DNA from 4 places in the Clostridium sp. 1001283B150225_161107_B6 genome. Region 2 is predicted to be linked to each of the others. Evidence: riboswitches for the same ligand, from Rfam matches in the RefSeq annotation. Region 2 holds a riboswitch; each other region holds the start of a gene.
What was found. Region 2 has a riboswitch for thiamine pyrophosphate ahead of thiW (energy coupling factor transporter S component ThiW). Riboswitches for the same ligand answer to the same signal wherever they lie in the genome.
Positions count from the first base shown of each region.

Region 1: it holds a riboswitch for thiamine pyrophosphate, as region 2 does, so the genes downstream of both, I2H39_RS07925 (thiamine-binding protein) here and thiW (energy coupling factor transporter S component ThiW) in region 2, are expected to answer to the same signal.
Region 3: it holds a riboswitch for thiamine pyrophosphate, as region 2 does, so the genes downstream of both, thiC (phosphomethylpyrimidine synthase ThiC) here and thiW (energy coupling factor transporter S component ThiW) in region 2, are expected to answer to the same signal.
Region 4: it holds a riboswitch for thiamine pyrophosphate, as region 2 does, so the genes downstream of both, thiD (bifunctional hydroxymethylpyrimidine kinase/phosphomethylpyrimidine kinase) here and thiW (energy coupling factor transporter S component ThiW) in region 2, are expected to answer to the same signal.

Region 1 covers NZ_JADNMD010000002.1:621,126-627,055, reverse strand. The annotation lists gene I2H39_RS07935 (ABC transporter substrate-binding protein) at 1-1,040, opposite strand, end outside; gene I2H39_RS07930 (ABC transporter permease) at 1,100-1,873, opposite strand; gene I2H39_RS07925 (thiamine-binding protein) at 1,842-2,138, opposite strand; TPP riboswitch at 2,221-2,328, opposite strand; gene I2H39_RS07920 (NUDIX domain-containing protein) at 2,353-3,273, opposite strand; gene I2H39_RS07915 (NADAR family protein) at 3,305-3,871, opposite strand; gene I2H39_RS07910 (PadR family transcriptional regulator) at 4,097-4,429, shown strand; gene I2H39_RS07905 (hypothetical protein) at 4,543-5,340, shown strand; gene I2H39_RS07900 (pyridoxamine 5'-phosphate oxidase family protein) at 5,304-5,720, opposite strand; gene I2H39_RS07895 (helix-turn-helix domain-containing protein) at 5,867-5,930, opposite strand, start outside.
Region 2 covers NZ_JADNMD010000003.1:399,625-405,554, forward strand. The annotation lists gene thiE (thiamine phosphate synthase) at 20-706, opposite strand; gene thiM (hydroxyethylthiazole kinase) at 693-1,535, opposite strand; gene thiW (energy coupling factor transporter S component ThiW) at 1,553-2,089, opposite strand; TPP riboswitch at 2,307-2,416, opposite strand; gene I2H39_RS10325 (Uma2 family endonuclease) at 2,567-2,848, opposite strand; gene I2H39_RS10330 (Cof-type HAD-IIB family hydrolase) at 3,135-3,986, opposite strand; gene I2H39_RS10335 (glycerophosphodiester phosphodiesterase) at 4,015-4,755, opposite strand; partial or broken gene I2H39_RS10340 (extracellular solute-binding protein) at 4,927-5,103, opposite strand; gene I2H39_RS10345 (hypothetical protein) at 5,374-5,930, opposite strand, start outside.
Region 3 covers NZ_JADNMD010000001.1:889,673-895,602, forward strand. The annotation lists gene I2H39_RS03975 (pyridoxamine 5'-phosphate oxidase family protein) at 1-12, opposite strand, end outside; gene I2H39_RS03980 (sodium-translocating pyrophosphatase) at 249-2,231, shown strand; gene thiC (phosphomethylpyrimidine synthase ThiC) at 2,375-3,682, opposite strand; TPP riboswitch at 3,915-4,024, opposite strand; gene I2H39_RS03990 (hypothetical protein) at 4,213-4,611, opposite strand; gene I2H39_RS03995 (UbiX family flavin prenyltransferase) at 4,596-5,165, opposite strand; gene I2H39_RS04000 (UbiD family decarboxylase) at 5,178-5,930, opposite strand, start outside.
Region 4 covers NZ_JADNMD010000006.1:204,159-210,088, reverse strand. The annotation lists gene I2H39_RS15955 (GHKL domain-containing protein) at 1-342, shown strand, start outside; gene I2H39_RS15950 (helix-turn-helix transcriptional regulator) at 357-719, opposite strand; gene I2H39_RS29230 (hypothetical protein) at 834-1,226, shown strand; TPP riboswitch at 1,246-1,355, shown strand; gene thiD (bifunctional hydroxymethylpyrimidine kinase/phosphomethylpyrimidine kinase) at 1,504-2,295, shown strand; gene cytX (putative hydroxymethylpyrimidine transporter CytX) at 2,308-3,498, shown strand; gene I2H39_RS15925 (peptidylprolyl isomerase) at 3,802-4,515, shown strand; gene I2H39_RS15920 (L,D-transpeptidase family protein) at 4,721-5,930, shown strand, end outside.

The DNA.
Region 1 (5,930 bases), on a different contig from region 2:
GCGTAATACCCATCCCAGCGCTCCTGGTCAATGTATCCCCATTGGGGTGCGTCGGCCCGGTATTTATCCGCCAGGTATTCCTGACTGGCTTTTACCAGCTCCGGGTCCAGCTCCGGCGCAGCCTTTAACAGAATGTCCCCTGCCTCCCGGGGATGTTCTATGGCAAACTCATATCCCCTGCTGACCGCTTCCAGAAATGCCCTGGCTGTCTCAGGCTCCTCCTGGAGGAATGTATTGTTGGCTATGATAACCGGTGTATAAAAATCAAATACAGGATTTAAATCAGCAAATGCGAAATAGTCTGTCTCCAGGCCTTCCAGCTCTGTCTTGACGCCTGCCCATGCATAGAAAATCCATATGGCATCCACGGATTTTGTCTTCAGGGCCGTCACCTCGTCCGTCACTGTGCTGGGAATCAGCTCCACCTTATCAAAGTCCCCTCCGTCCGCTTCCATTACATCCTTTATGGTAGCCTTTTCCACCGGAAGGTCCCAGGTGGCATACTTTTTCCCCTCCAGTCCCTTTGGGCGGTCCATTCCCCCGCCTTTCGCGGAAATAATACCGGATGTATTGTGCTGTATAACTCCTGCCACAGCGGTCACGGGAAGGGGATTGTCCCCTGAAAACGCGGGCGCCAGGCTGTCCTGGAAGGACATGGCGAACTGGGCCTTGCCCGAGGCAGCCAATACCTCGGCCCCGTTTTCCGGCGGCTGCACGATTTCCACTTCCAGGCCCGCATCCTTAAAATACCCCTTTTCCCGGGCAACATAGATACCTGTATGGTTGGTGTTGGGCGTCCAGTCCAGAACGAACGTCAGCTTTTTTACATCCTGTCCCGGCGTGTTTTCACCCTGGTTTCCGGCTCCCGTTTGTGCAGTTTCCTTCTGTGTAATTTCCTTTGATGCGGTTTCTTTCTGTGTATCAGCCACAGACTGGCCGGGGGCGGTCTTATCTCCTGTAACCGGAGCCCTGCCGCACCCGGCAAGAAGTACTCCCAGGCACAGGGACGCCATCAGCATACTTGCGCGTTTATTTTTCATTCTAATCCTCTCCTCTTTACGGAACACCTTTGTGTTATGCCGGATATCTGTCTTCCGTTCTATTTTTGTTTCAGATTGGTTTCCCATGGCATGCATTTTTTCTGAAGCAGTTCCACGGCCCACATCAGGATTAAGCTGATAGCCGATATCAGGAAAATAACCGCGAACATCTTGTCAAAGGAAAATGCCTTCTTTACCCTTGTCATGTAAACGCCCAGTCCGCCGAAACCGCCCAGCCACTCGGCAATCACAGCCCCCACCACAGCATAGGAGGCAGATATCTTGAGACTGGAAAAAAACTGGCCCATGGCGCCCGGCAGCTTGATATACCGGAATATCTGGAACCGGCCCGCTCCCATGGCCTTCAACAGATTCACCGCATCCGGGTCAGCTGCCCTGAATCCGGTGAGCAGCCCCACTGTGATGGGAAAGAACGTGGTAATGACAATCAGTATAACCTTGGGAGTCATTTCATAGCCGAACCACAGCACCAGAAGAGGCGCAATGGCAACCGCCGGTACGGTCTGGGTCAGTACAATGATGGGATAAAAAGCCTTGTATGCCTTATCAAACCGGTCCATCAGCACAGCTGCCCCGAAGCCTGTGGCGATTCCCAGTACCAGTCCCAGCCCGGCCTCAGCCAGCGTAATCCCGGCATTTTCCATAAGGGCCGGGAATTCCTTTATGAATGCTCCGGCTACCTGGACCGGTGATGGGAGCATAAATCCCTCCACCAGCCCAAGGGACACTGCAAGCTGCCACAGGATAAGAATGGAAAGGATGGCTGAAACAGACCACAGTTTACTGGTGATGCTTGGTGACTTTCTTTTCAATGGTAAGCACATCTCCTTCGGGGTGATAAGAAACCTTGATATATGCAGCCACAGAGGGAGCGCCTGCCCTGACTGCAATGTGCTGGCACTCTTTTACAATATCCATCAGCTGGTCATAATCCCCTTCAATGGTTGTCTCAAAGGGTCCTACGTAATAGTTTAACCCCGTGCTCTTAATGTAATCGATAACCTCGTCCACAATACGGATTAATTCCTCATCATCTGCTGCTTTTGGAAGTGACTGGATTGCTACGCTTGCGTTCATACTGTTTCTCCTTTTCTATGAAAATTACATGGATTAAAAAATCCCGTCCGGATATTCCGGGCGGGATAAAACTCACAAAAACTTATATCTTCTGCAGGCTTCCTACGCTGGCATTATCCAGATCAGGTATCAGGGTTCAGAATATATTCCATCTCAGCCGGATTCCACTCCAGCACCCCTTTTCGTTGTTGGGACAAGTATACTACGGCTCTTTTTAAAAGTCAATAGGTACCTGAGTCTCCCATTTTCTCCTGTAAAGGCGCGAGGGCCGGTGGCCTTCCCGTTCCGTAAAGGAATCCGTCTCCTCCACCAGAGATGCAATCTTGCGGCGGAAGGCGGGTTTTAAAAGGCTTTTATCCAGAATCACCTCATATACCTGCTGCAGCTGTGTCAGGGTAAATTCCCCTGGCATCAGATGCAGGGCAAGACTTGTATATTCCACCTTCCCGCGAAGCCGTTCCAGGGCGTAAAATATGATTCTGGCATGGTCAAATGCCAGCCCCTGGTTATCCGTTATCTTATATTCCACTGTCTCCGCCTGCCTGCTCTTCACGGTCATTTTCTCAATCCCGGAACAGAGGACCGTATCATCCGCCCATAGTCTGAGTTCGTAATGCTGTATGTGCACCACTGACTCCACCTGGCCTGTGGTCCCGCTGCGCCCATAGTCCCTGCATTCATCGGTCAGACGGCAGGAAACATGAAACCATCTGGCATTGTCCGCGTCATCGCCGGCCTGCAGTTTAAGCTGGCTGCTGTCCACCAATGCCATATAGGAACAGCTCATAACCCAGGTCCTGGGGTCCCTTGCCGGTTCGCTGAACGTATACAGCTGCTCCATATACACCTGGCCCAGCCCGGTTTCCTCCCTGAGCTCCCTTCTGGCAGCCTGCTCCGTAGTCTCCTCCGGCCTTACAAAACCTCCCGGCAGGGCCCAGCACCCCAGATAAGGGTGTCCCCCCCTCTGAATCAGAAGGATGCTCAGGTTCTTCTCCGGCAGTTTTCTGTAATTGGCTTCCTCCTGGTCCGTCACCGTGAAAATGGCCATATCCGCTGCCACTGACGGGCGGGCATAGTGGCCCGGGTTATATTGTTTTAGAAATTCCTCTTCCGTCAGGCCATTCCTATCCCTCATACACGGTTTGTTTTCCTTATGTTCTCCCATTTCAATCAGCATTCTCCTCTTTTTCAAGCAGCAAATCCCTGGCCTCTGTCAGGGCAAATCCCAACAGGTTGCTTCCTCTCCATTTTAACGGGCACTCTGCATCCGGGTTGCCCTTTCCCATGCCGATTCCCCATATACGGTCCCTGGGGCTGGCCTCCACCAGAATCCGTTTTCTGGTGGATTTTAAAAACTCCCAAAGGTCAGGATTCTGGGAGAATTTTGCCATATTTCCTCTGAGGACCAGCTCATAGCAGGCCGCATCCCAAATTTCCTTATCAAAATTCTTTACTGCCCGTCCAAAGGCCTTCATGGCTTTTGGCTCCCTGGCCTCCATGATGTTCCCAAGCATGTCCGTATCCCCGAACATTCTGGCCTTTTCAGCCATCATAAACTGCTCCGCACAGGTATAAGCAACACCCTCTGCTGTGAAGCTGCATTTCCACCACTGGCTCAGACAGGTTTCTGTAATATGACCGTCTGCCGTCGGAGTGTGGCCCCAGAAAAATAAGAACTTGAAATGCTGGCCTGCATTGTATGCCTTTTTCAGTGCCTCCCATGTGTATACCATTGCTTTACCTCCATATGTAATCGAATCACTCTGCAGTTATTATTAAATAATTATTATCTATTAGTTATTATCTATTTGATAATATCATGATATACAGTTATTCTGCTTTTGTCAAGAAGAAAATGGCGCATAAAATTCATATATTGACATACCTAGATTTTCTATGTATTATAATCATATAGGTTTGCAGGCAGCCGGCATCTAAAAACACAGGGAGGTTTTACCATGGATAAGAAGAATATGGCTATGGGAACGTCCATGCTTCTGCTGAAGCTTCTGGAGCAGCAGGACATGTACGGATACCAGATTATCAGGGAGCTGGAAAAGCGGAGCAATCACATATTTTCCCTGAAGGAGGGCACCCTCTATCCCCTGCTCCACTCTCTGGAGCAGCAGGGAGCCGTTATTTGTGAAATACGGCTTGCGGATAACGGCCGTCAGCGGAAGTATTATATTATAACGGAACAGGGAAGGAAACTGCTTCAGGATAAGCTGGAGGAATGGAACGTGTTCCAGTCAGCTGTCAACCAGGTGATAGGAGGTGTTCTGTTTGGATAAGAAAAATCCTGCTCCTGGGACCGGTTCTCGTTGTCGCACTTTACCGTCTGCGTGCAAATGCAGGGCGCGCAATGGCTGTTTTCCTGTTCTCCCTCACAGGGAGCCTTCTGTTCATGATTCACCGCAATGTATTTGGCGGTTCCAGAAGGACACTGTATGTTTTTGCCATGGCCGGCAGCTTATGCATCATAGGACTGTTCTCAGCCCTTCCGTTTCAGCAGACATCTTTTCAGAAATTTACAGCACCTGGGAATCATGCATCCTCTGTATGGGATGATTCCTACAATGGCATTCTGATACAGGACCTCTTATCGAGAGCCCCGCTCATAGGAGGGATTTCAATGACGCAGTCCGAGATGATGGACTATGGGACAGGGGAATGGTATTTCGGCCAGGCAGAGGACCAGAGCGAATACCAGCTTCAGGAACGTGTGAAGCTGGGAACCTTAAGGAGGAACCCATATCTTCACTACGATGAATCCAGTGTTACCCTGTGGGATATCCTTCCACAGCACTATTACAGCAATTACCTGGTTGCCGTGGTTATCCTTCTCTATGGATGGCTGCCCGGCATTCTGCTCCTGACAGTCATGGCGGCCTTTTATGCGCTTATTTTTTCCTGTGTCCTCAGAACCCGCGGCGCCCTGGCGTCAAGCGTATCGTTTTACTGCGGCCTCTGCCTGCTGTTCCAGAGCCTCCTTTATGTTCTGGGAAACTTCGGTTATCAGTATGCTGCGTTCACCAATCTTCCGCTGGTATCAGAGGGAAAGCTGAGCATCATGGCAAACATGCTCCTGCTGGGATTTATTTTTTCCGCTTACCGGTATGACCCTGTGCTGGACCTGCCGGCTTTCCCCGCTGCTTTCATTTCAGTCTATACCTCAAAATCCTCTGAATGGAAATTACTGTAAAACCTTCCGGAGACAGCCGTAAAGCGCATCACACAGTAATCCGGGTCCGTAACTCCGCCCGGATAATACATGGTATCTCCTTCCCGCCATATCATTTCCTTGCTTGCTCTGTCCTCCAGAATCTCCATGGTGCCCTTTAACATGGCGCCCCGGAAGAAACGTCTGTCGCAGAAATAGATACATGCCTTGGGATTTTCACGGTATTGCGCCGCGTGTCTGGATGAGGTATTGGTGGTAAAATAAAAGACCTTTATCCCCTCCCGCTTCCGCGGCGCCAGCATGGCCCTGACAGCCGGATATCCCTCCTCATCCGTAACCCCGATAAAAGCCACGGTCTGTTTATCCGCCAAGTTTCCTAAGGTTGTTTCTGCATCCCTCATAAAAATGCCTCCTCTCATATTTCCTCCGATGCACTCCGGAGCGTATTAGAAACTTCATCCCCGCCATCCGGCGGAACGTAATTGTCAAACACACTCTAGCACGAAAGAGGCTCCCTGTAAATTACACACTTTTTTGTGACCATGCCCTAATCCAGCAAACCCTTATCCCGCAGGAATTCTTCCCTGCCGTCCTCCATCATCATTTCGATT
Region 2 (5,930 bases):
ATGGTTTTTTTCAAAGTTTTTAAATATTTTCCATTTTCTTACTCTTGTCCGGTGAGGACAATCCGACTATTTCCCCCATTGCCTTAACCAGCTTTTCCGTGGTTTCCCGTATATGGGGCGACCCAAATATACCTGACACAATGGCTGCTCCTGCGGCATGGCTGCCGGCCAGCCGGCCTATGTTATCCAGGCAGATTCCCCCGATAGCCACCACAGGAATATCCACACTGTCGCAGATTGCATTTAAGGTCTCCATAGTCATGGGGCGGGCATCTGCTTTTGTATTGGTTCCGAATATGGCCCCGCTTCCCAGATAATCCGCGCCTGCTGCCTGTGCTTTTCTGGCCTGTTCCACTGTCTTTGCCGTAACACCCAGTATACGGTCAGGTCCCAGAAGCCTTCTGGCCTCAGATGCCTCCATATCTTCCTGTCCCACATGGAGTCCGTCTGCATGACAGGCCAGTGCCAGCTCCAGATTGTCATCAATCATAAGAGGCACGTTATATTCTGCGGTAATTTTGCGGATGGCGCAGGCAGTTTCCAGCACTTCCTCAAAATTGCCTTTGTCCAGTTCCTTTTCCCTGAACTGGACCATGGTTGCACCGCCCTCTAATGCCTCCCTCACCTGTTCCGCCAGGGAGTATTTTCCGGTCCAGGATTTATCGGTTACTGCATAAATTAAAAGATGTTTCCTATCGAATTTCAATTTTTTTACCTCTTTCCAATGTCTCGTCATCCAGAAGGCTCATTTTATCCATCAGGTGCATGCGGAACATACCAGTCCCGCCTCCCTGCTCCATGGTCTCCCCGGCCGCCAGTTCACCGCAGAGTCCGTGAGCGCAGAGTGCCATGACCACAGATTCCTCCAACAAGCCTGCCTGTCCCTGTTCTCCATGCAGCCCGCAGAATGCCCCCACAAGCCCGTCCAGCATACAGCCGCTGCCTGTAATCCTGGTCATCCAGGGATGACCGTTTCTGACAATGTACTCTTTTTCTGTTCCTGCAGCCACATCCTCTTTTCCGGTCATCACCACAATTGCTCCGGTAAGGTCCCTCAGGGAACAGGCAATTTCCATACGGCTCCGGACCGTGCCTTGGTTCTCTGAATCCACGCCGCAGGTATTGCCCGCCTCATGACCGCTCAGCTCCAGGTTCAGGGCCCGTATTTCCGCCTCATTTCCCCGGATGACAGATGGCGGGGCCTGGCGGATGATATCAATGGCAGCCTGTCTGCGGAACCGCGACGCAGTGACGCCTACCGGGTCCAGAATAATGGGGTGTCCCATGGCAGCAGCCTTCCTTCCCGCCGCCGCCATGGCTGGTATGGTCTTCTCATCCAGAGTTCCCAGGTTCAGGACAAGGCTGCTGCAGATGGCGGTAACATCCTCCACCTCATGGAGCCCCTGAGCCATAATAGGGGAGCCGCCTGCTGCCAGGACCAGGTTTGCCACATCTCCCGCTGTAACGTAATTTGTTATACAGTGGACCCTGGGAGAGCGTTCCCTCAAGTCCTTCATCCATTGTCTCTGCATCATCACTTTATCCTTTTATGTTATCTTCCCACGGCTTTGCCGGGCTGTACATCCAGATTCAGCATACGCTTCATGTACTGAAATGCCCCGGATTTATACAGCACCCCAATCAGAAACGCGGCAATGACCGTACCGCACATGGTACTCATAAGGAATGGGATTACATAGGCAAAAACAGCTGCTTCCTTCCCCATGACCAGTGTTGCCACCGGATAACAGAGGATTCCTCCCAGTATGCCGGTGCCAAACACTTCCCCAAAATAAGCCAGTGTGAGCCTGCCGAAACGCTGGTACAGATATCCTCCTAAAAATGCGCCTGCCATACTGCCCGGAAACGCCAGCAGACTGCCTGTTCCCAGCAGATTTCTGATAAAGGATGTGCAGAACGCCATACCCACACCGTACCACGGCCCAAGGAATACGCCGGCCAATACATTGGCAAGATGCTGAATCGGGAAACATTTGGATGCCCCTATTGGAATGGAAAAGCCGGATAAGGATACGGCCACCGCTGTCAGCATGGCGCTTACCGCCAGTTTCTTAATGTTTACTTTCATAGTCATACCTCCATGTTTTTACTCGGAGCCCGCCTATCTTCCTGGTGAAGAGGCATATTTTCTGTACAGCGGTCTTCTGCCTGCACAGCAGCATATTGACCGTATAAGCGGCGTATCACCTGCACAGTGAATCTTCATAATAAGGCCAAGCTGCGCAAAAGGCCGCAAAAAAAGCCCATACCGCGCAGGATATGGACTTAAATTATGCATTCAATACACATACATGTCTCATATTTCCCTACGTTGGCATTACCCAAATCAGGTGCGATAGGTCGAAGTTTGATTACTTCCTCTCAGCCTGCTTCACAAGCTCCCTGTTGTCATCTAGCATAGCACCGGAATATTTATTTGTCAATCGGTAATGAATGATTGAACCGGTTTTGAATCTGGGCAGACCGGAACCAACATATAGACGAAGCATATATCAGCCGGATGATAACAGACATGACTGGCGGGAGAGAGGCAGTGCAAATGAATTTACCCCCCCCCCCCAACGGCCTCAAAATCATAAACCATAACCACATTTCTCAGCGGGTCCACAATCCAGTACTCCCTGACCCCAGCCTGCTCATATTTCACCGGTTTCCTGATATAATCCAGGCTCCTGCTGCTTATTGACACAACCTCCGCCACCAGGTCCGGGGCGCCGTGGTATCCGTTCTTTTTTATTTTGTTCCCATCACACACCGCTATCAGACCGGGCAGGAAATAATTGTAATCATCCCTCTCTAAAATGACAACAGCATGAACTTCTGTCACACATACAATAGACATTCCCCCTGTCCCCACATCCCAAAAAAGATATTGCACCATAACACCGCTGAAAATTCCGGCGAACTGCCGGGCAAGCACTAAGACCTTTTGCGGAGGAACCTCCGCTGAAGTATACCCATAATATCATGATTACCTGCCAAATGCAATTAAAAAAGAGCCTGGGGCCGGACTTTTCCGGCCGGGTTCTGCGCCTGCGGACGTTATGGGCAGAACCTGCGGACTCTATACTTATTACCTGTGAACTATTTTCTTTACTGAACCTGTAAATCGCTTAGTATGCCCTGGCCTCCCTGGTAAGCACCAGTGTCTCTATGGCATAGGCTACCCCATCCTGAATATTGGAACGGGTCTGGCATTTGGCAATACGTTTGATGCTCTCCATGGCATTTCCCATTGCAACCGTATATTTTATATCCATGGACAGCATGGAATAATCATTCTCACTGTCTCCTACGGCCATGATTTCGTCCGGTCCCACACCCCTGGCCGACGCATAAAATGCCAGGGCCCTGCCCTTCTGGGCACAGCTGTGGGTCAGCTCCAGATTGGTGGCAAAGGAGGACGCAACCGCCAGGTCCGGTATACCTGACAGCTTCTCCTTGATTCTGCCCAGGACCTTCCGGGACTCATGGATGACCGATATTTTATAAAATGCCAGTCCCATTTCAAAAAGCTGCTTTTCCTCCGCAAAAGAAAACCGGTCCCGCACTCCCTCATAGGTAAACTCCGCCATGGGAAGCAGTACGTTCCTCTCAAAGCATGCCCGGAACTGCGCCTCATCTGCCGTGGTGTAACTGCCTTTGTCCGTCATGAAATCAAAGATGATGTCCTCCTTTTGGCAGCATTCCAGAATTCCTCTGACCTGTTCCTCAGAAAGCCGTATTTCATCCATAAGCCTTCCGTTCCAATCATACACAGCAGCTCCATTCATGCACACCACAGGCGCCCTGAGTCCGGCCTCCTTAAGGGGTTCCAGTGCATCTATATAACTGCGTCCCGTACAAATCAAAAACTCGGCTCCCGTACTTATAAGCCCTTTCAGTGCACGCACATTCCTCTCTGAAATATGCCCGTCAGGGCGCAAAAGGGTGCCATCCATATCAAGTGCAACCAGTTTAATCATATATTCCTGCCTTCTGTCAAATATTCTGTCATAGCTGCGTATACCTGTCAACCACACTTCTGCACAGGTCCGGCCGGTTGGTAATGATGGCATCCACTCCCTGCTGCACCAGCATTTCCATATGCTGCTCTTCATTCACCGTCCATACATTCACTGCCAGCCCCTGCCTTCTGGCAGCCGGTATAAGTGATAAATCCTGCAGGTGATACAGGGCCGGATGCAGGGCGTCCGCCCCAACCGTATGACGTCCATAGGACGCGGCGTCAATCCAGCCGTCCGAGTATAGGAGGCCCGTCCTGCTGTTACCGTCCAACTCCTTAATTTTTACCAGGCTGGGATGGCAGAAGGATGAATAAATCACCCTGTCCTCCATCCCCATGAACGCAGTGAGCGCCAGTACCTTTTTCTCTATCTCAGGGTAGAGTATGATGCCGGTTTTAAGCTCCACATTCACGGTCAGCCCTGTGGGCTTTAACAGTTCATAGACTTCCTTAAGCGTGGGAATCCGGGCATCTTTAAATGCCGGAAACAGTCTGTTAAAAGAAAACCCCTTAAGCTGGGCCAGGGTATAATCCTTTATATACCCCGTGCCGCTGCTCACCCTGTCTATGGTCTCATCATGGGCCACTACCAGCTCTTTATCCCTGCTTAACTGTACATCCAGCTCCACGCCGTCAGCCCCCATTTCCGCCGCCAGCCGGAATGCCTCCAGCGTATTTTCCGGCGCATAAGCCGAAGCGCCTCTGTGGGCCCAAACCTGTGTCTTCATACTCAGTATACCCTCCAATCCATAATTATCATTCATTGAGCAGGTTATATTCCTCAATTGCCTTATTAATCTGCTGCGCCATCTTGGAAGCAGTCTCCTCCGGGCTTACTCCATTGTTGAGCATGTTCTCTATCTCCGTCTCAACCACCTGCCTGGCCTCAGGGAATACACTGAGCAGGGCGCCTGCATGATGCCCGCCTTTTCAAACATATCCTTGTTGTAGTAAAGGAGGGGCGTGGAAGAGTTAAAGGGCATGGAATATAATGTATCACCTACAGTATAATACGCAGCAATGTTAGGTTCAATCTGTGTTTTATCCCATCCGTCCGCATCAATTAAGTCCTATATCCAGGATTCGGGCTGCCTCCCTCGTCCGTCCCTTTCTCTCCTGCAAATCTACCTATAGATTCTAAATTATCCAGGTAAAATCCAAAAGCAGGTTCGCGTAAAATGGAGGTAAAACCAATAAATTTTACTGGTTGTTCATATATGGAATAATGGATTCGGCTTATATTGAATGCTGAAAATACAAAAAGGATTCTGCAACGCAGCTGTTGTCTGCCTTGCAAAATCCTCTTGATTACTTTGGATTATTGAATTAAAATCCGGAAAATAGTTTTATGCCATATTCAGAATGCGCTTCATCTTCGTGACTTCTCCATCCAGGTGGTTTACCTTTAAATGGTACATCGTATTAGGATGCAATTCCTTTAAAGCCTCATCCAGCTTTCGGTCCAGGTTCAAATGTCCCTCTGCAATCAGCTGGATGTTCCTGTTCGTCTCATTTTCTAATGTAATCTCTATGTTTGTAACCCTTTCTTTCAGTACCTGCACGTCTTCCTTCAGTACCTGCACGTCCTCTTTCAGTACCTGCACGTCCTCTTTCAGTACCTGCACGTCCTCTTTCAGTACCTGCACGTCCTCTTTCAGTACCTGCACGTCCTCTTTCAGTACCTGCACGTCCTCTTTCAGTTCCTGCACGTCTCCTTTGAGTACCTGCACGTCTCCTTTCAGCACCTGCACATCTCCTTTGAGTACCTGCACGTCACCTTTCAGTTCCTGCACGTCTCCTTTGAGTACCTGCACGTCTCCTTTCAGCACCTGCATATCCCCCTGCAGCGACTGCACATCCTCACCTACCGAGACAAGACCGCCCTCGATTCCCCCTAACTTCT
Region 3 (5,930 bases), on a different contig from region 2:
TACTTTATTCATGATAAGTTCCACCCTTCCTCTTATTTGTTTATACCTGTATTATAAAATACAGACTGCATGCTCACAAGAACGCACTTTAAAGTGGGATAGGTACCTTACAGTGCCATAGTATAATAAAGATACTGTCATTTTACAATTTTTTTAAGGTATTCTAATACTTTTTGTTGAAAAATCCCAATAACTCTGCTACAATCCCATTAAGAAGAACTTATCTTAACCAAATTTAGGAGGGTATTATGGAACAAATGTTATTCTTAGTCCCGGTAGTGGGGCTGCTGGGACTCCTGTTTGCCATCATTTTAAGGCAGCAGGTCATCAAGGAGGACCCGGGTACGGACAAGATGCGTGAGATTGCCGACGCAATCGCAGAGGGCGCCAACGCGTTTCTGGCATCCGAATACCGTATTCTTGTCATCTTTGTAGCTGTGTTATTCTTTGTTATTGGTCTTGGAACACGGAACTGGATTACAGCCGGATGTTTCCTTGTGGGAAGCGGATTTTCCACCATGGCCGGATATCTGGGCATGAACGCCGCCATCCGTGCCAACAGCCGTACGGCTAACGCCGCCCGCACATCCGGTATGCACCGGGCGCTGGCCCTTGCATTCTCCGGCGGAAGCGTTATGGGAATGGCCGTGGTAGGTTTAGGCCTGCTGGGCGTAGGTGTGCTCTACATACTTACAAGGGACGTATCTGTTTTATCCGGATTCAGCCTGGGTGCTTCTTCCATCGCACTTTTTGCCCGTGTGGGAGGAGGCATTTACACCAAGGCAGCCGATGTTGGCGCTGACCTGGTAGGTAAGGTTGAGGCCGGCATCCCCGAGGACGACCCACGTAACCCTGCTGTTATTGCAGACAACGTAGGCGATAATGTAGGCGATGTGGCCGGCATGGGAGCCGACCTGTTTGAATCCTATGTAGGTTCCCTGATTTCAGCCCTGACACTGGGCCTTGTGTTCTATCAGGAAGCCGGCATTGTTTTCCCGCTGATGCTTTCAGCATGCGGTATTATTGCCGCCATCATAGGCGCTCTGTTAGTCAAGAGCATCGGTAACTCCGACCCGCACAAGGCATTAAAAACCGGCGAGTACAGCGCAACCGCACTGGTAGTGGTCTGCTCCCTTGTCCTCAGCCGTATGTTTTTCGGCAACTTCATGGCAGCCTTTACCATCATTACCGGCTTATTGGTGGGCGTGCTGATTGGTGCCGTCACCGAAGTATATACATCCGGCGACTACCGCTTTGTGAAGAAGATTGCCAAGCAGTCTGAAACCGGCTCCGCCACCACTATTATCAGCGGCCTTGCAGTGGGAATGCAGTCAACAGCCATCCCCATCCTGCTGGTATGCGTAGGTGTTCTGATTTCCAACAAGCTTATGGGACTCTACGGAATTGCCCTGGCAGCCGTAGGCATGCTGTCCACCACAGGAATCACCGTAGCTATTGATGCTTACGGACCCATTGCCGACAATGCAGGCGGAATCGCAGAGATGGCCGGCCTTGACAAGTCTGTCAGGGATATTACCGACAAACTGGACTCTGTGGGCAATACAACTGCTGCTATCGGCAAAGGCTTTGCCATCGGCTCCGCAGCCCTTACAGCACTGGCTCTGTTTGTCTCCTACGCCGAGGCTGTAAAGCTCACTACCATTGACATCCTCAATGCCCATGTCATTGTAGGACTTTTCATTGGCGGTATGCTCACCTTCCTCTTCTCAGCCATGACCATGGAATCCGTATCCAAGGCAGCGCATCAGATGATTGAGGAAGTACGCCGTCAGTTCAGGGAAAAACCCGGCATCCTTAAGGGAACAGACCGCCCTGACTACGCTTCCTGTGTATCCATCTCCACCAAAGCAGCCCTTCGCGAGATGTTCCTGCCGGGTCTGATGGCAGTACTGGCGCCTCTGGCAACCGGCCTTATACTGGGTCCGTCCGCTCTTGGCGGACTTCTGACCGGAGCCCTTGTAACCGGCGTATTGATGGCCATCTTCATGTCCAACTCCGGCGGAGCCTGGGATAACGCAAAGAAATACATCGAAGAAGGAAATCACGGCGGCAAAGGCAGTGATTCACACAAAGCCGCTGTAGTGGGCGATACCGTAGGCGACCCGTTTAAAGATACCTCAGGTCCTTCCATCAATATTCTTATTAAGCTGATGACCATTGTATCTCTGGTGTTTGCTCCTCTGTTCCTGCAGTTTGGAGGATTGATTTAACCAAAAAAATAACCGTTTTACGGCTGTATAAACAGTTAATGGGAAGGAAAATCCATGTTCTGGATTGTCCTTCCCATTGTTTTGCTTATAAAATATTGCTGAAAGGCCGCACCAGGCGAAAACCTCCCCTCAATCCACTCCCATCACTCATCAAAAATACTCACGATTTCCCCATCCAAAATCCGGTTCATGTTCTTTACAGCACAGAAATTACCGCACATGGAACAGGTGTCCTCCTTTTCCGGCTTGGCTGATTCCCGGTATCTCCTGGCTTTTTCCGGGTCAATGGCCAGCTCAAACATGCGCTCCCAATCCAGATTCTTCCGGGCTGTGCTCATTTCGCGGTCCCACTGTGCCGCCCCTCTGATACCCTTTGCAATATCCGCTGCATGGGCAGCAATCTTGGATGCCATGATGCCCTCCCTGACATCGTCCAGGTCCGGCAGCCTCAGATGTTCAGCCGGCGTCACATAACAGAGAAAGGATGCACCGGCAGCAGCAGCCAGAGCACCGCCTATAGCCGCAGTGATATGGTCATATCCCGGCGCAATATCTGTCACCAGAGGACCGAGGACATAAAAGGGAGCACCCTGACAGATGGTCTGCTGTATTTTCATATTGGCCTGAATCTGGTCCAGGGGCATGTGTCCCGGTCCTTCTATAATGACCTGCACATTTTTCTCCCATGCCCTTCTGGTCAGCTCTCCCAGCGTTACCAGTTCCTCAATCTGGGAAATATCCGAGGCATCCTCAATACAACCGGGCCGGCAGGCATCTCCCAGGCTCAGGGTCACGTCATAAGCCTGGCAGATATCCAGTATCTCATCAAAATGCTCATAAAAAGGATTCTCCTCCCCTGTCATTTCCATCCAGGCAAATATAATGGAACCGCCCCTGGAAACAATGTTGGTAAGACGCCGCGCCCTCTTGAAGCGCTCTGATGTCTGCCGGTTGATTCCCACATGGATGGTCATAAAATCCACCCCATCCTCTGCATGCATCTTTACAATGTCCAGCCACTCCCGGGATGTAATCTCCTTCAGCGGCTTGTGGTAATAGACCACTGCATCGTAGATGGGAACCGTGCCGATGATTGCAGGGCACTGGGAAGTCAGCATTCTCCGGAATGTGCGGGTATCCCCCCATGAGCTCAGGTCCATGATGGACTCAGCCCCCATTTTTACTGCGTTGTTTACCTTCTGTAATTCCATGTCCAGGTCTTTGCAGTCCCTTGACGTGCCAAGGTTCACGTTGATTTTTGTCTTAAGCCCGGACCCGATTCCATTTGGCTCCAGACAGGTATGCAGCCGGTTGGCAGGAACAGCCGCCTTGCCCTCTGCCACCAGCTGCATCAGCTCTGCAGGCTCAAACCGTTCTTTTTCCGCCACCTTTTTCAGTTCTTCTGTCAAAATCCCTTTCCTGGCCGCGTCCATCTGCGTGGTATAATCCATCTCTTCCTCCTCTTTGCCCTGGCAGGCAGGCGGATAAAAATAAGGTTCAAACATGTCCCATTAAACATTGATTCGCTTCCCGCTGTATGTCCGGCCCGGTTCCCGTGTGCATGTACATTCCTGCAATGTGCCGCCGGACCGTATATCCCCCGGAGCGTGTACCGCCGGACATGCTTCAGGCTGCAAAAAAGGCCCATACCCGTAAGGAATGGACCAATCATATTATGCAGACTTATGCATACTCCATATTTCCCTACGTTGGCATTATCCAAATCAGGTTTAATAGGTCGAAGTTCGATTACTTCCTCTCAGCCTGCTCCACAAGCTCCCTGTTGTAATATATTGAATACAGCAGCTTCCCTACTCTATCCGAAAGACATTTCTGCCTTACTCTGTAAGTTTATACGGAAAACAACGGCTTGTCAACCATTATTCCCAAATGCATCCGGGAGAGCGCCCATACCGGACAGGAAACTGATGCCGGCAATGACTCCCCTCCCCCAGCCTGCCACAAACCGGTAACGCTACTGCTAACATCCTGCGAATCCCGTCATGCCAAGCCCTGACACAATCTCATCCGCCAGTCCGTCCAGGGCCTTCACCACCTCGTCTATCTGTTCCGGCTTCATGTTGTCAATATGGAACCCTCCGGTACAGACCACCACCCTGCCGGTTGCCCTGCACAGTTTCTCTGCCAGCCTCCGGCACAGGGCCTCATCCTTGTGGCCTGTCAGGTTCAGTATGGATGACGTTGCGCTTATGGTTCCGTCGCCTGTCAGGGACGGCCTTGGCACTGCCTGGACCGTGCATCCGATATGGGGCTTATCCCCGCCCTGGATGCATGCCAGGATATCCTCCCCTAAAAAAGCAGCGCCTGCCTCCATATAAGAACAGGACAATTCCTTTCGTCCCACTATAATCCACTCCATCTGCGGTACTCCTTTCCCTCTATTCCAAACGGCTCCAGCAGCTTGGAGGCAATATGATAAATCATCTGGTCCATATGTTCCGGCCTGTGATAAAAGGTCATCATAGGAGGAATGATTCTCACGCCGGGCATCAAGGAAAGCTCATACATATTCCTTAAATGAATGGGACTTAACGGAGTCTCCCTGGCTGCCAGAACCAGTGTCCTCTGCTCCTTGATGGTTACGTCCGCTGCACGCAGAATCAGGTTCTCCGCATATCCTGCGCGGATTCCGGCAATGGTTTTCATGCTGCACGGCACAACCAGCATTCCTGCTGTGGCAAAGGAACCGCTGGCGGGCCCGGCTCCAATCTGGTCCGGTTGCAGCACATGGTCCGCCAGTGCCTCCACCTGCTCCACGGACAGATTCGTTTCCTGGCCCAGCGTAAGCACAGCACTGTCACTCATAATCAGATAGGACTCATATTCCGGCTGTTCCCCTATAAGCTCCAGGCATTTCACCAGGACGGGCATTCCGCTTGCGCCTGTGGCCCCGACTATAATCCTCTTTCCCATATGCGTCTCCTGTTATCTCCCCGGCTGCTTCACCCATGCAGACGGGTCTAATTCCATAAACCTGGCCCTCACAAATCGGTCCTTCTGGTCAAAGGGGACCGTACAGTCAAAAATGGTCTTGCATGCAATGCCATGATCCCTTATGCTTGGGGAAAACCTGGGGTCATTGGACGGGTCCAGAGGATGGCATCTCACCCCCGGAATGGTGATGGTATCCACATCTCCCTGGAACCGTGTATTCATGGCCCAGAGTACGTCGTTCATATCAAAACAGTCCACATCCTCATCCACCAGGAAAATATGCTTAAGTTCGCTGAAAGCGGAAAACGCCAGAAGAGCTGCCTGCCTCTGTCTGCCTTCATCACTGGCTACAGATTTTTTAAACTGGAGCACTGCCATGTATTTCCCTCCCCCGGCGGAACAGCAGTATACATTCTGAAGCCTTCCCGGCATGGCCTTTTCCACCATACCAAATATGCTGGCCTCCGTTGGTATGCCGGCCATGGACACATGCTCCTCGCTGGGTCCTATACAGGTCTGCATGATGGGGCGCTCCCTGTGGGTGACGGCCTTGACCTTGATAAGCCAGCACTGGTCGCTGGCCGGTCCCGTGTAACCGGGAAACTCCGGCATGGCAAAGCCTGTATGGCTGTTCTGGTCCTCCTTAATTCTCACACCAGGAATGACCTCGCCCTCAATAACATATTCTGCATTGGCTATGGCCATCTCATCCACGGTCAGGCATCTGCACAGTTCCACCGGCTC
Region 4 (5,930 bases), on a different contig from region 2:
GATTTGTCCGCCCATGTGCCGGTGGATGATTTGACCCTGTGCATTGTCATCGGCAATCTGCTGGAAAATGCCCTGGAAGCATGCCGCCGCCTGTCAGGGCAGCGCTTCATCCTGGTCCAGGCCAGATGGCTGGATGACCACCTGATGATGCTGGTGGAAAACTCCTACAACGGACAGATTAAGAAGAACGGCAGCAGGATTCTGTCCAGCAAAAGGGACGGAGGGCTGGGCATACTGAGCATAAAGCGAATCCTGAACCAGCCGGGGGACGAGTTCGACGTGGATTACAACGACACCACCTTTACGGCCATGGTGAAAATTGTGGACCGGGCTCTGGGATAGAATGGGCAGATATGCTATTGCTTGCTGTCTTTATGAGACTGTAATTTGGACTGGGCATCCATCTTGGACTGGGTATCCAGCAGGTCCCTGGCCGCCTTAATCAGATAATCCTGCAAAGCCGGAGAGAGTTCATCGAAAATATCCAGGAACTCTTTCCACTTTTTTTTATTTTCAAGGAACATGGGTCCGGAACCCGTGCGGAGCCAGGTTTCATTGACACTGAATTGGGAGCAGATGGTCTTAATATTCTGCTCCGTAACAGTGGAACCGCTTTTTTCCATATAGCTTATGGCATTTTGTTTCAACCCGATTTTTTCTGCAAATTCTTTCTGGCTCAGGCCAAGTGTTTTTCTCAATTCCCGTATACGACTATTCATTCAAAATACCTCCAGAATCATGATATCAATTATTGATAATAAAGTCAAGAAGGCTAGGAAATCATTGCCCGTGAGATTCCGGCGGTAAAGCCCTCGGTACTGACCATCGGCCATGTGGAGGCGGGCTTTGCCTACAATGTAATCCCCTCCGAGGTGCTGATTGAGGGCACCATCCGTGCTCTGGAGGAGGATGTGCGCCAGGAACTGGACAGGAGAATCGGTGAGATTGCCAGGGCGACCGCTGAAACATTCCGTGGTGAGGCAGAGTACGAGATGATATGGGGCGCTCCTCCTGTTATCAATGATGCGGACATGGCTGCCCTGGCAGCGGAATGCGCCAGGGATGTGGAGGGGGACAGGGGCATCACCATAGGAGGTGTGGCAGGACGGGTGGTCAGGAAGGAAGAAGGCTACCTTACGCTGGTCATTGATGAGGAAAAGAACGTGACCATGAAAATCGTGCTGTATGCAGTCAATCAGAAGATAAAAGGATTGCAATCTCCTTAAAACCATGTATAATGGTAGATGTAAATAAACGGGGAGCTCACTTAAGTGGGCTGAGAGTAAGCTGTTCATGCTTAGACCCATTACCTGATTTGGATAATGCCAACGTAGGGACCATAACGGACGATTGCCGGCGGAGCACCTGTTTTGGTGTTCCGCCTTTTTTATGCGCGGGGCGGTTTTGTATGGCATCAGGCATGGGCGCCGGAGCTTCCCGGCGGCGGATTGGGGGCACCACCTTCTGCCGCTTTATAAAATTAATGCGAAAAGGAGAAAGATTATGAAAACAGCATTAACAATCGCTGGAAGCGATTCCAGCGGAGGCGCCGGCATCCAGGCAGATATCAAGACCATGACCGCTCACGGGGTTTACGCCATGAGCGCCATAACGGCATTGACTGCCCAGAATACAACCGGCGTGACAGGAATTATGGAGGTGACTCCATCTTTTTTAAGGGAACAGTTGGACGATATATTTACGGATATTGTTCCGGATGCAGTTAAAATCGGTATGGTTTCCTCCGGGGGCCTGATAGAGGCCATCGGGGACAGGCTGGCATTTTACAGGGCTGCCAATGTGGTGGTGGACCCGGTCATGGTATCCACCAGCGGTTCCAGGCTGATTAGCGGGGAGGCCATCGGGGCGTTAAAGGAAATCCTGCTGCCCATGGCCAGCCTGCTGACTCCCAATATACCGGAGGCAGAGGTGCTGTCAGGAATGACGATACATAATCCCGGCGACATGGAGCTGGCGGCAAGGAATATCGGGGAAGGCTATGGCTGCGCCGTGCTTCTTAAGGGAGGCCACCAGCTGAATGACGCCAACGACCTGCTGTACCGCGGCGGAAACCTTAAGTGGTTCAAGGGCAGGCGGATTGACAACCCCAATACCCACGGGACAGGCTGTACCCTGTCCAGCGCCATTGCCTCCAACCTGGCCAAGGGCATGGATATGGACCTGGCGGTGGAGCGCGCCAAAGCATACCTCTCAGGTGCGCTGGAAGCCCGGCTGGACTTGGGAAAGGGAAGCGGACCAATGAACCATGCATTTGCCATCCGGGGCGAATATTAAGGAGGAATGGGTATGAAGGAAAAGGGAACTTCCGTATTTGCCAACAGCCTCATATGGTTTGGGGCAGGTGTATCCATTGCTGAGATACTGACAGGCACCTATCTGGCGCCTTTGGGATTTGGAAAGGGCCTGGCAGCCATTTTGCTGGGCCATGTGATTGGCTGCGCCCTGCTGTTCATGGCAGGACTAATTGGCGGGTACACCAGGCGCAGTTCCATGGAAACAGTGAAGATGAGCTTTGGACAGAAGGGAAGCCTGCTGTTTTGCGGGCTCAACGTCCTGCAGCTGGTGGGCTGGACCTCCATCATGATTTATGACGGCGGACTGGCTGCCAACGGTATTTTTAACGCGGGCCTGTGGGTCTGGTGCCTTGTAATTGGAGGTCTGATTCTGGTATGGCTTTTGATTGGAATCAGGAATCTGGGAAAAATCAATACAGCGGCAATGGCAGCCCTGTTCGTACTGACACTTCTTCTGTGTCGGGTCATATTTACAGGCAGCGGAGCGCCGGTCCCGGAGACAGACGGTTCCCTGAGCTTCGGGGCGGCTGTGGAGCTGTCCGTGGCCATGCCGCTGTCCTGGCTGCCGCTAATCAGCGATTATACAAGAGAGGCCGAAAAGCCCTTTGGGGCAACGGCAGCCAGCGCCCTTGTATACGGCCTGGTAAGCTGCTTCATGTACGTCATTGGAATGGGCGCAGCCATCTATACGGGTGAATATGATATTTCAGTCATCATGGTCAAGGCAGGACTGGGAATAGCCGGACTTCTTATCATCGTGCTGTCCACCGTGACCACCACATTCCTGGACGCATACTCCGCCGGTGTGTCCAGTGTGTCCATTACAGGCAGGATAAAGGAAAAATGGGCGGCAGTTGCAGTAACCATTGTGGGTACTGCGGCAGCCATGGTATACCCCATGGACAATATTACGGATTTCCTTTATCTCATCGGCTCCGTGTTCGCACCCATGATTGCCATCCAGATTGCGGATTATTTCATTATCAGGCAGGACCATGAGGCGGAGACAGCCAATATAGTGAACCTGGTTATTTGGCTTGCTGGTTTTGTGATGTACCGCATACTGATGCATGTGGATACCCCTGTGGGAAGCACCCTTCCTGACATGGCTGCCACTGTGGCGCTGTGCGTGGTCTGCCGCCGTGTGGCGGCTGCCGGCCGTGCAGCGGCCAGCCGGGTCTGAGAGGCAGCGGACTGGTATGAGAAACAGCGGCCAGCCGGGTCTGAGAGGCAGCGGACTGGTATGAGAAACAGCGGCCGGACAGGTCTGAGAGGCAGCGGCCGGCCGGCAGATTTCCCGGTTCACGCTGGCGGAAATTGTGACAAAAGTATGATATTTCTATAAAGTCCTTTACGGGAAGGCATTGCAGGTGTTACAATATGCTCTGGCAGTCCGGGTGACATAACGCCCAGGCGCCTATTACGGGAAAATGGCCGGACATAGGGACGGCGGACTGGTTTTTCCATAAGAAGAGGAGCATAATTTATGAAAAAATGGATGAGTATATGTGCAGCGGCGGTACTGGCAGTTTCAGCCCTGGCCGGATGTAGCACCAGCGCAGGGACCGCAACCACGGCAGCGCAGACCGAGGCAGCCAAGGAAGATGCAGCCAAGGCAGAGACTGCTGAGAAAGAGACAATTAAGACAGCAGAGGCTTCAGAGGGAGCCCGGGATACAGCTTCTGAGGAAATTAAGACAGCAGCAGGAAAACACCATGTAAAGATTAATGTAAAGGATTACGGCACCATTTCCGTGGAGCTATACGGGGATGAGGCCCCCATTACGGTGGCTAATTTCCTGGAGCTGGCAAAGGACGGCTTCTATGACGGGCTTACCTTTCACCGCATCATAAGCGGTTTCATGATTCAGGGCGGCGACCCGCTGGGAACAGGCATGGGCGGTTCCGACCAGGAAATCAAGGGCGAGTTTTCCAGCAACGGAGTGGAAAATCCATTGTCCCACACCAGGGGCGCCATTTCCATGGCACGTTCCCAGATAAAGGACAGCGCCAGCTCGCAGTTTTTCATTGTACATGAGGACAGTACGTTCCTGGACGGGGATTATGCTTGCTTCGGGTATGTGACAGAGGGCATGGAGGTAGTGGATGCCATCTGTGAGGATACAAAGGTGGAGGACAACAATGGTTCCGTGGCAAAGGCCAACCAGCCTGTTATTGAGAGCATTGAGGTAGTGGACTGATAATGGTCCTGACATACGAAAGAATCCGGGATTCCCTGTTTTTGGGACCCCGGATTTTATATTTTTATGAAGAATTCTTACATTTTTGGTTTTTATATTGAAAATATGCAAAAGGGCTGTTATGTTAAGAAGGCGTCCTGCCATATTCAGGCAGGGGCAGAAAATAATGCAGTTAATATCAATAAAAGGCAGGGCAGGATTATTTATGCAGAAATTAAGGAAGAGGACATGGATGGGAAGGCTGGCAGCAGCGCTGGCGGCAGCGGCTGTGCTTGTGCTGGCAGGGGCTTTTGTGTCCCTGGCAGATGAAGGCGGAGACACAGCCCGCTTTGTATCCGGTACAAAAGTCAACGGCGTGGGCGTGGGCGGACTGACCGTGGATGAGGCCAAGGACAGAATCGAAGGCTTTTATGCCGGTGAATACAATCTCACCATCAAGGAGAGAGGCGGACGCCAGGAAACCATAACAGGCACGGATATCGGTTACAAGGTAGCGGTTCCGGAGGGACTTAAGGCCATACTGGATGCACAGGACGCGTCCGGGCGTGTCTCAGGACCGGATGCGGATAACTCCCATACCATGACCATGACGGTGACCTACAGCCAGGAGGCCCTGGGGGCAAAGATTAAGGCTCTGAACCTCATAAGCGGCTCCGGCATCACGGTCACTTCCGATGCCCATATATCCTCCTATGAGGAGGGACAGCCTTTTTCCATTATACCGGCTGTCCAGGGGAATAATGTGGACGAGGCCAGGACCACAGAGGTGATTACGGCAGCCGTAAAAGCAGGCCAGAGCTCAGTGGACGTGGACAGCGCGGGCTGTTACTACCAGGTAAATGTATGGGAGACAGATGAGAATCTTATGGCCCTGTGTACACGTATGAACCAGTACCGCGATATGAGTATCAGCTATGTATTCGGCGAGGAGCGGGAGACTCTGGGCGGGGATACCATAGCCACCTGGGTCACAGGAAGCCAGGACGGGGTTGTGACGGTTGACATGGAGAAAATTACGGCCTTTGTGACAGAGATGGCCGCCAGAAGGGATACAGCAGGAACTGCCCGTATATTCCATACAGCCACTGGCAAGGATGTGGAGCTGACAGGCCCCTATGGCTGGAAAATAGATGTGGCAGGCGAGGTGCAGGCCCTGGCTGCCCTGATTCAGGCAGGCCCCGCAGCTGCTCCGGCGGACAGGGAGCCTGTATATGCACTGACGGCAGCCAACCGTACTGCTCCTGACTGGGGCGCCACCTATGCGGAGGTGGACCTGACGGGCCAGCATGTATATATGTTCCAGGAGGGAAACCTGGTGTGGGACGCGCCCTGCGTCACGGGAAATATATCCAAGAATTACGACACGCCCGCAGGCATCTACAGTCTGACCTACAAGGAAAAGGACAGGATACTGA